3 regions of the Scandinavium sp. UTDF21-P1B genome follow, and region 2 is predicted to be linked to each of the others. Evidence: predicted binding sites of a transcription regulator. Region 2 holds the regulator's gene; each other region holds the start of a gene.
What was found. Region 2 encodes PurR, which represses purine synthesis genes. Its sites were predicted from a motif close to CANGCAAACGTTTGCNTG; they were not measured.
Positions count from the first base shown of each region.

Region 1: a site for PurR is predicted at 1,627-1,644, ahead of AB1287_RS15305 (NCS2 family protein). Genes of this name have one in related genera too.
Region 3: a site for PurR is predicted at 1,024-1,041, ahead of purE (5-(carboxyamino)imidazole ribonucleotide mutase). Genes of this name have one in related genera too.

Region 1 is NZ_JBFLVD010000018.1:22,018-25,132, forward strand. It holds gene glpK (glycerol kinase GlpK) at 1-1,398, shown strand, start outside; gene AB1287_RS15305 (NCS2 family protein) at 1,699-3,087, shown strand.
Region 2 is NZ_JBFLVD010000010.1:120,881-123,995, forward strand. It holds gene punR (DNA-binding transcriptional activator PunR) at 1-632, shown strand, start outside; gene purR (HTH-type transcriptional repressor PurR) at 650-1,675, opposite strand; gene AB1287_RS06230 (YnhF family membrane protein) at 1,969-2,058, shown strand; gene AB1287_RS06235 (MFS transporter) at 2,229-3,115, shown strand, end outside.
Region 3 is NZ_JBFLVD010000005.1:22,154-25,268, forward strand. It holds gene yedE (selenium metabolism membrane protein YedE/FdhT) at 1-718, shown strand, start outside; gene yedF (sulfurtransferase-like selenium metabolism protein YedF) at 715-948, shown strand; gene purE (5-(carboxyamino)imidazole ribonucleotide mutase) at 1,113-1,622, shown strand; gene purK (5-(carboxyamino)imidazole ribonucleotide synthase) at 1,619-2,686, shown strand; gene mnmH (tRNA 2-selenouridine(34) synthase MnmH) at 2,776-3,115, shown strand, end outside.

The DNA of each region.
Region 1 (3,115 bases), on a different contig from region 2:
GAACAAATTTATCCGAAGCCAGGCTGGGTTGAGCACGACCCGATGGAGATCTGGGCTTCGCAAAGCTCCACGCTGATTGAAGTGCTGGCGAAAGCCGATATCAGCTCCGACGAAGTGGCTGCCATCGGCATCACCAACCAGCGTGAAACCGCCATTGTCTGGGATAAAGAAACCGGCAAGCCGATTTATAACGCCATCGTCTGGCAGTGCCGTCGTACCGCTGATATCTGCGAGCAGCTCAAGCGTGATGGCATGGAAGAGTACGTGCGCAAAGCGACAGGTCTGGTGATCGACCCGTACTTCTCCGGTACCAAAGTGAAGTGGATACTCGACCACGTGGAAGGCGCTCGCGAGCGTGCCAAACGCGGTGAGCTGCTGTTCGGCACCGTCGACACATGGCTTATCTGGCGTATGACCCAGGGCCGCGTGCACGTTACTGACTACACCAACGCCTCGCGCACCATGCTGTTCAACATCCACGATCTCGACTGGGATGACAAAATGCTCGATGCGCTGGATATCCCGCGCGCCATGCTGCCGGACGTGCGCAAATCCTCCGAAGTCTATGGTCAGACCAACATCGGTGGTAAAGGCGGCACGCGTATTCCCATCGCCGGGATCGCCGGTGACCAGCAGGCGGCGCTGTTCGGCCAGCTGTGCGTTAAGGAAGGGATGGCGAAAAACACCTACGGCACCGGCTGCTTTATGCTGATGAACACCGGTGAAACGGCGGTGAAATCCGAGCATGGCCTGCTGACGACTATCGCCTGCGGTCCGGCCGGTGAAGTGAACTATGCGCTGGAAGGTGCGGTGTTCATGGCGGGCGCGTCCATTCAGTGGCTGCGCGACGAAATGAAGCTGATTAACGACGCGTTCGATTCCGAATATTTTGCTACCAAGGTGAACGACACCAACGGTGTGTACGTGGTTCCGGCCTTCACCGGTCTCGGCGCACCGTATTGGGATCCATACGCTCGCGGGGCAATCTTCGGCCTGACGCGTGGCGTGAACTCCAACCACATCATTCGTGCGACACTGGAATCCATCGCCTACCAGACGCGCGACGTGCTGGAAGCGATGCAGGCGGACTCGGGTATTCGACTGCACGCCCTGCGTGTGGACGGCGGCGCGGTTGCCAATAACTTCCTGATGCAGTTCCAGTCAGACATTCTCGGCACGCGCGTTGAGTGTCCGGAAGTGCGTGAAGTCACAGCGCTTGGCGCAGCGTATCTCGCCGGGCTGGCGGTTGGCTTCTGGCAGAATCTGGACGAGCTGAAGGAGAAAGCGGTGATTGAGCGTGAGTTCCGTCCGGGGATTGAAACCACCGAGCGCAACTACCGCTACAGCGGCTGGAAAAAAGCGGTTAAACGCGCGATGGCGTGGGAAGATCACGAGTAGCTGCAAGGGCTGAATGCCCGGTGGCGCTTGTGCTTACCGGGCCTGCAAAGCAGCACATCGCGTTGATATCGCAGGCCGGGCAAGCGTCAGCACCGCCCGGCTTTTTTATTAGCCAAACATCGACAGCATCAGTACAAAGCAGGTATAAGCCCTCAAAGCGGCGGCCCTTCGTCAGAACCTGAAAAAGCAGAATAAAGGACTGTAGGCTTATTCATCCTTAGTCTATTGAAGGCAACCGTTTGCTTTTGCCTGGCAGTCCGTTAAAATCCCCCCTTTTCCACCACGGGATTGCCTCTGAAAATGTCAGTGAACACCATCGAAGCTGAAAATGCGCAACCGATTGCGCAGAAAAATAACAGCGAGCTTATCTACCGTCTTGAAGACCGCCCACCGCTGCCACAGACGCTGTTTGCCGCCTTCCAGCACCTGCTGGCGATGTTTGTCGCGGTGATCACACCGGCGCTGCTGATTTGCCAGGCGCTCGGTTTACCGGCGCAGGATACGCAGCACATCATCAGCATGTCGCTGTTTGCTTCAGGCGTGGCGTCCATTATTCAGATCAAAGCCTGGGGGCCGGTGGGCTCCGGTCTGCTTTCCATTCAGGGCACCAGCTTTAACTTCGTCGCGCCGCTTATTATGGGTGGCACCGCGCTGAAAACCGGCGGTGCAGACGTACCGACGATGATGGCGGCGCTGTTCGGCACCCTGATGCTGGCGAGCTTCACCGAGATGGCGCTTTCCCGCGTGCTGCATCTGGCGCGCCGTATCATCACGCCGCTGGTGTCCGGCGTGGTGGTCATGATTATCGGCCTGTCGCTGATTCAGGTGGGGTTGACGTCTATCGGTGGTGGCTACGCCGCAATGGCCGATCACAGCTTCGGTGCGCCGAAAAACCTGCTGCTGGCGGGCATCGTGCTGGCCATTATCATTGTGCTGAACCGCCAGCGTAATCCGTACCTGCGCATCGCCTCGCTGGTGATCGCCATGGCAGCAGGCTATGCCGCCGCCTGGGTAATGGGTATGCTGCCGGAAACGGCGACGACCAACAGCCCGATGATAATGGTGCCGACGCCGCTCTATTATGGCCTCGGTATTGACTGGAACCTCCTGCTGCCGCTGATGCTGGTGTTTATGATCACCTCGCTGGAAACCATCGGCGACATTACCGCCACCTCCGACGTTTCCGAGCAGCCCGTCTCCGGCCCGGTCTATATGAAGCGCCTGAAAGGCGGCGTGCTGGCGAACGGCCTGAACTCCTGCGTTTCAGCCATCTTCAACACCTTCCCGAACTCCTGCTTCGGCCAGAACAACGGCGTGATCCAGCTGACCGGCGTTGCCAGCCGCTACGTGGGCTTTGTGGTGGCGCTGATGCTGATCGTACTCGGCCTGTTCCCGGCGGTGAGCGGCTTCGTGCAGCACATCCCTGAGCCCGTTCTTGGCGGCGCAACGCTGGTGATGTTTGGCACTATCGCCGCTTCCGGCGTGCGTATCGTTTCCCGCGAGCCGCTGAACCGTCGCGCAATCCTGATTATCGCGCTGTCGCTGGCCGTCGGCCTTGGCGTGTCTCAGCAGCCGATGATCCTGCAGTTCGCTCCGGACTGGCTGAAAAACCTGCTCTCCTCCGGCATCGCTGCGGGCGGTATTACCGCCATCATCCTGAACCTGGTCTTCCCGCCAGAGAAGAACTGACCTGCATCACGGCGGCGCTCTGCGGGCC
Region 2 (3,115 bases):
TGGCCATTGCCGTGGATAACATCGTGCGCCCGGAGCGTACCCGGCAGCTGATTGTCGATTTCTACCGTCATTTCCAGGACGTGGAGCTGTGCGTTTTCCAGGAAGTGTTCAACGGCGTCTGGGATGCACTGTCGGACGGGCGAGTTGAGCTGGCGATCGGGGCAACGCAGGCGATTCCGGTCGGTGGACGCTATGCGTTTCGCGATATGGGCATGCTGAGCTGGAGCTGCGTGGTGTCGAATCAACATCCTCTGGCTCAAATGCCGGGACCGCTGAGCGACGAGGTGTTGCGCAACTGGCCTTCTCTGGTGCGCGAGGATACCTCCCGCTCTTTGCCTAAGCGCATCACCTGGCTGCTGGATAATCAGAAGCGTATCGTGGTGCCGGACTGGGAATCTTCTGCAACGTGCCTTTCGGCAGGGCTGTGCGCCGGAATGGTGCCAACGCATTTTGCACGGCCTTACATCGATAGCGGCGAGTGGGTGGCATTGGATCTTGAGAACCCGTTCCCGGATGCGGCATGCTGCCTGACGTGGCAGCAAAATGATATGTCCCCGGCCCTGAGCTGGCTGCTGGAGTATCTTGGGGACAGCGAAACGCTAAATAAAGAGTGGCTGCAGGAGCCGGATTGACCGGCTCCGCACAGAGATTAGCGGCGGTAATCGCGGAACGGGCCGTCTGCCACTGAACGGCGCTCGATCAGGCGTGGGTGGACCTCAATGGACTGTGACTCTTCGCGCTTGTTGACGATTCGGTCCAGCAGCATATCGAAGGCGGCTTCCCCAAGGGAATCCTTTGGCTGATGGATGGTGGTCAGCGCTGGGGTGAAGAAGCGAGCGTTGCGCACGTTGTCATATCCGATCACCGAAATATCCTGAGGCACGCGAAGGCCGTGTTCATCGGCGGCACAGAGTGCGCCCATCGCCATGATGTCACCGCCACAGAAGACCGCGGTAGGGCGTGGCTGTTGCGCAATCATCTGCTGCATGGCGCGGTAGCCGGATTCCGGTTCAAAGTCGCCCTGAACGATCCAGTTTTCCGGCACGGTAATTTGCGCTTCTTCCATGGCTTTCATGAATCCGGCCAGACGGCCAGCGCCGGTGTTGCGCTCCATTGGGCCTGGGATCACGCCGATATCGCGGTGGCCGCGTTCGACCAGGTAGCGCCCGGCAAGATAGCCGCCCTGGAAAGCGTTATCGATCACCGAGTCGGTGAAGTCGGCTTTGGCTTCACCCCAGTCCATCACGACCATCGGAATATGGCGATACTCTTCCAGCATGTCGAGTACCGGCTGCGGATATTCAGAACACATCACCAACAGGCCATCGACGCGCTTTTGCGCCATCATAGAGAGATAAGCACGCTGTTTTTCCAGGTTGTTCCAGGCGTTGCCAAGAATCAGGGTATAACCCTTTTCGAAACAGTTTTTTTCAACGGCTTCAATGATTTCCGCAAAATAAGCCGCTTCACTGCTGGTGGCCAGCAGGCCAATAGTTTTGGTGTGATTGACCTTCAGGCTGCGCGCTACGGCACTTGGGGAGTAGTGCAGCTCTTTGATTGCCGCCCACACGGCGTTGCGTGTTTCTTCTGCGACAAAACGCGTCTTGTTAATAACATGTGACACGGTTGTAGTGGAAACGTTTGCGCGCTTCGCTACATCTTTAATTGTTGCCATTCGTTCTCACTCCAGACCCTTTCCTTACGCCTGATGACCGGCACGTAAACGTTTGCCTTTACACACCCTTAACACAATTCATTTGAATTGCGGTACGCCGGGATACGACACAGGACGACAGGAGGGGGTCAATGGCTGGTACGCTTTTAAATTAGCGTGGAATTTTGTCTGATTCTGAGGCAAAGGGGAAGAGAAAAATCGCTATGGCTCTAAAACCTGGAAGATTTTCAGCCTGAAGTGTGCAAAAATGAGCAGGCTCACTTTTGTTGTGGGGATAAAAAGGAGAATAATTGATGAGTACCGACCTGAAGCTCTCTCTGATGACCACTGTGATCGCTCTGGCACTCATTGTCGCCGCCGGGCTGACTGCGGTGTTACACTGATTTATCCGGAGGGAGAGTCCTCTTCCTCCATCACCACCCCCGTCTGATTGTTACCAAATTAGCAAAAATCTTTTGCCATTTTGTTTACTTCTGTTTTTTTGTGATTGATGTCATGCTTTTGACTTCTGTTGTCGTGCCCTTTACTGGAAAGGGTTAACCGGAGTCGTAACATGAAAATCAATTTTCCACTGCTGGCGTTGGCAATCGGCGCATTTGCTATCGGCACTACCGAGTTCTCGCCCATGGGGCTATTGCCCGTTATCGCTAAAGGCGTGGATGTTTCGATTCCCGTAGCAGGCATGCTGATCAGCGCTTACGCAATCGGTGTGATGGTTGGCGCGCCGTTAATGACTCTGCTGCTGTCACATCGCGCTCGCCGCAATGCGCTTATCTTTCTGATGGCGATTTTTACGCTCGGCAACGTGCTGTCGGCTATTGCACCGGACTACACCACATTATTGCTCTCTCGCATCATCACCAGCCTTAACCACGGTGCTTTCTTTGGTCTGGGATCTGTTGTGGCCGCGAGCGTGGTGCCCAAACACAAGCAGGCGAGCGCGGTGGCAACCATGTTTATGGGGCTGACGATTGCCAATATCGGCGGTGTACCGGCAGCGACCTGGCTGGGTGAAACCATCGGCTGGCGTATGTCATTCCTGGCAACGACCGGTCTGGGCGTGGTGGCGATGATGAGCCTGTGGTTCTCATTACCAAAAGGCACCGGTGGTGAACGTCCGAATGTGAAGCAGGAAATGTCCGTGCTGATGCGTCCCCAGGTTTTATCTGCGCTGTTAACCACCGTTCTGGGCGCTGGCGCGATGTTTACGCTTTACACTTATATCGCACCGGTGCTGCACAACATTACCTCAGCGTCGCCGCTGTTTGTTACGGCAATGCTGGTGCTGATTGGCGTTGGGTTCTCCATCGGTAACTATCTGGGTGGTAAGTTTGCTGACCGCTCGGTGACCGGCACGCTGAAAGGTTTTTTACTGCTGCTGATTGCCGTGATGGTGGCGATTCCGTGGGTAGCGCAGAACGAAATCGGTGCAGCGATAAG
Region 3 (3,115 bases), on a different contig from region 2:
TTTCACCCTGCTGCCGATATTTCGTATCCCGGTGAAGATGCAAAAAGTCTCTGCCGCTTCGCCGTTAACCCAAAAACCGAATCAGGCCCGCCGTCGTTTTCGACTTGGCGTGATTTTCTTTTTCGGCATGATCGGCTGGGCGCTGCTGACCGCATCCAGTCATCCTAAACTCGGCATCGCCATGCTGTTCGGCATCGGCTTTGGGGTGCTTATCGAACGTGCGCAGATCTGCTTTACGTCCGCGTTCCGTGATATGTGGATCACGGGACGAACCACGATGGCGAAAGCGATTATTTTTGGCATGGCCGCCAGCGCCATTGGCATCTTTAGCTATGTGCAGCTGGGCATGGAGCCGAAAATCATGTGGGCGGGCCCGAATGCCGTGCTGGGCGGACTGCTGTTCGGCTTTGGTATTGTTCTCGCGGGCGGCTGCGAAACGGGATGGATGTACCGGGCGGTTGAAGGGCAGGTTCACTACTGGTGGGTGGGCCTGGGCAACGTGATTGGCTCCACCCTGCTGGCCTATTACTGGGACGATCTCTCCCCGCTTGCCACCCACTGGGATAAAGTCAATCTGCTGGACACCTTCGGCCCTTACGGCGGACTGCTGGTAACCTACTGCCTGCTGGCACTGGCGCTGCTGCTGGTGATCGTCTGGGAAAAACGCTTCTTCCGCCGTCGCACTTCACTCCCCCGCAATGAGCAGGAGGCCGTATGAAAACGCTCGTTCCTGATTACCGTCTGGATATGGTCGGTGAACCTTGTCCGTATCCTGCCGTGGCCACGCTGGAAGCGATGCCGTCATTGAAGAAGGGTGAGATCCTGGAGGTGGTCAGCGACTGCCCGCAATCCATCAATAACATTCCTCTCGACGCCGCCAATCACGGCTATACCGTCCTGGATATTCAACAGGATGGCCCGACCATTCGCTATCTGATTCAGAAGTAGTCTTTTGCCCCCGCGAGTAAAAGTCGGGGGCAAATTACCGCTTTTCTCTGGCATATATCTCCCCCCGACTTTATCCGCGCAACCGTTTTCCTTGCCGGTTTTCCGTGCTATTCTCTGTGGCCTTCAATGCCGTGTGATCCACACCCACAGGAGTTTTAAGACGCATGTCTTCCCGCAACAATCCGGCGCGTATCGCCATCGTAATGGGGTCCAAAAGCGACTGGGCGACCATGCAGTTTGCCGCTGAAATCCTCGATACCCTGAACGTACCGCACCACGTGGAAGTGGTTTCTGCACACCGCACGCCGGACAAACTCTTTAGCTTTGCCGAAACGGCAGAAGAGAAAGGTTACCAGGTCATCATCGCAGGGGCTGGCGGTGCCGCGCATCTGCCGGGCATGATCGCCGCAAAAACGCTGGTGCCCGTTCTGGGCGTTCCTGTGCAAAGCGCCACCCTGAGCGGCGTCGACAGCCTCTACTCCATCGTTCAGATGCCACGCGGCATTCCCGTTGGTACGCTGGCAATCGGTAAAGCAGGCGCAGCCAACGCCGCTCTGCTGGCCGCGCAGATTCTGGCGACCCATGACGCTGAACTGCATCAGCGCCTGGCGGACTGGCGCAAAGCGCAGACCGACGAAGTGCTGGACAACCCGGACCCAAGGGGTGCGGCATGAAGCAGGTCTGCGTTCTTGGCAACGGTCAGCTGGGCCGCATGCTGCGCCAGGCCGGTGAACCTCTGGGCATCAGCGTGTGGCCGGTTGGCTTAGAAGCCGATCCGGAGGCGGTTCCCTTTCAGCAAAGCGTCATCACCGCAGAAATCGAACGCTGGCCGGAAACCGCATTAACCCGTGAACTGGCGCTGCATAAAGCGTTTGTGAACCGCGACGTTTTTCCCGTCATCGCCGACCGCCTGACGCAAAAGCAGCTGTTTGACAAACTCGGGCTGGCGACCGCCCCGTGGCAATTGCTGGCAGAAAAAGCCGAATGGCCTGGCGTGTTCGATCGCCTGGGCGAACTGGCTATCGTTAAGTGCCGCACCGGCGGTTACGATGGCCGCGGGCAATGGCGTCTGCGCGCCGGGGATACGGATCAGCTGCCGGATGAGTGCTACGGCGAATGCATCGTCGAACAGGGCATCAACTTCAGCGGTGAAGTTTCGCTGGTTGGCGCTCGTGCGCACGACGGCAGCACGGTGTTTTATCCCCTGACGCATAACCTGCACCAGAACGGCATTCTGCGCGTCAGCGTAGCGTTCCCTCAGGCGAATGTTCAGCAGCAGTCGCAGGCGGAAACCATGCTGGCGGCAATCATGAACGAGCTGAACTATGTTGGCGTGATGGCGATGGAGTGCTTCATCACTCCGGCAGGCCTGCTGATTAACGAGCTTGCCCCACGCGTGCACAACAGCGGGCACTGGACGCAAAATGGCGCATCAATCAGCCAGTTCGAGCTGCACCTGCGCGGCATAATCGGCCTGCCGTTGCCGCCGCCGGTGGTGAACAGCCCTTCTGTGATGGTCAACCTGATTGGTACCGACCTGAACTATGACTGGCTGAAGCTGCCGCTGGTGCACCTGCACTGGTACGACAAAGAGGTGCGCGAAGGCCGTAAGGTCGGCCATCTGAACCTCAACGACAGCGACACTGGCCGCCTGAGTGCAACGCTTGAAGCGCTTGTTCCTCTGCTGCCGCCTGAATACGCCAGCGGCATCACCTGGGCGCAGTCAAAACTTGCTTAACCTTTCTGGCCGGGGATTGATCTTCGCCTTCCCCGGCCTCCTCTTCCGCGCGTAAAATCCCCCTATGCTTTTTCATTAAGGATTTTTCCATGACTAATGGGACGGATTTCCGCGCCATTTTGCGTACCGGAACGCCCATCATCGACGTGCGTGCCCCCGTCGAAGTTCAGCAGGGTGCGCTGCCAGCAGCCATCAACCTGCCGCTGATGAACGACGAAGAGCGCGCCGCAGTCGGCACCTGCTATAAGCGTCACAGTGCCGAGGCTGCACTCAAGCTCGGTCACTCTCTGGTGAAGGGGGAGAAGCGCCAACAGCGCATCGGGCGCTGGGTGGAGGCGTTTCACCAACATCCTGAAGCTTATCTCTGCTGCGCCCGCGGCGGTCAGCGCTCGCATATTACGCAAGCGTGGCTGCGCGAAGCAGGTATCG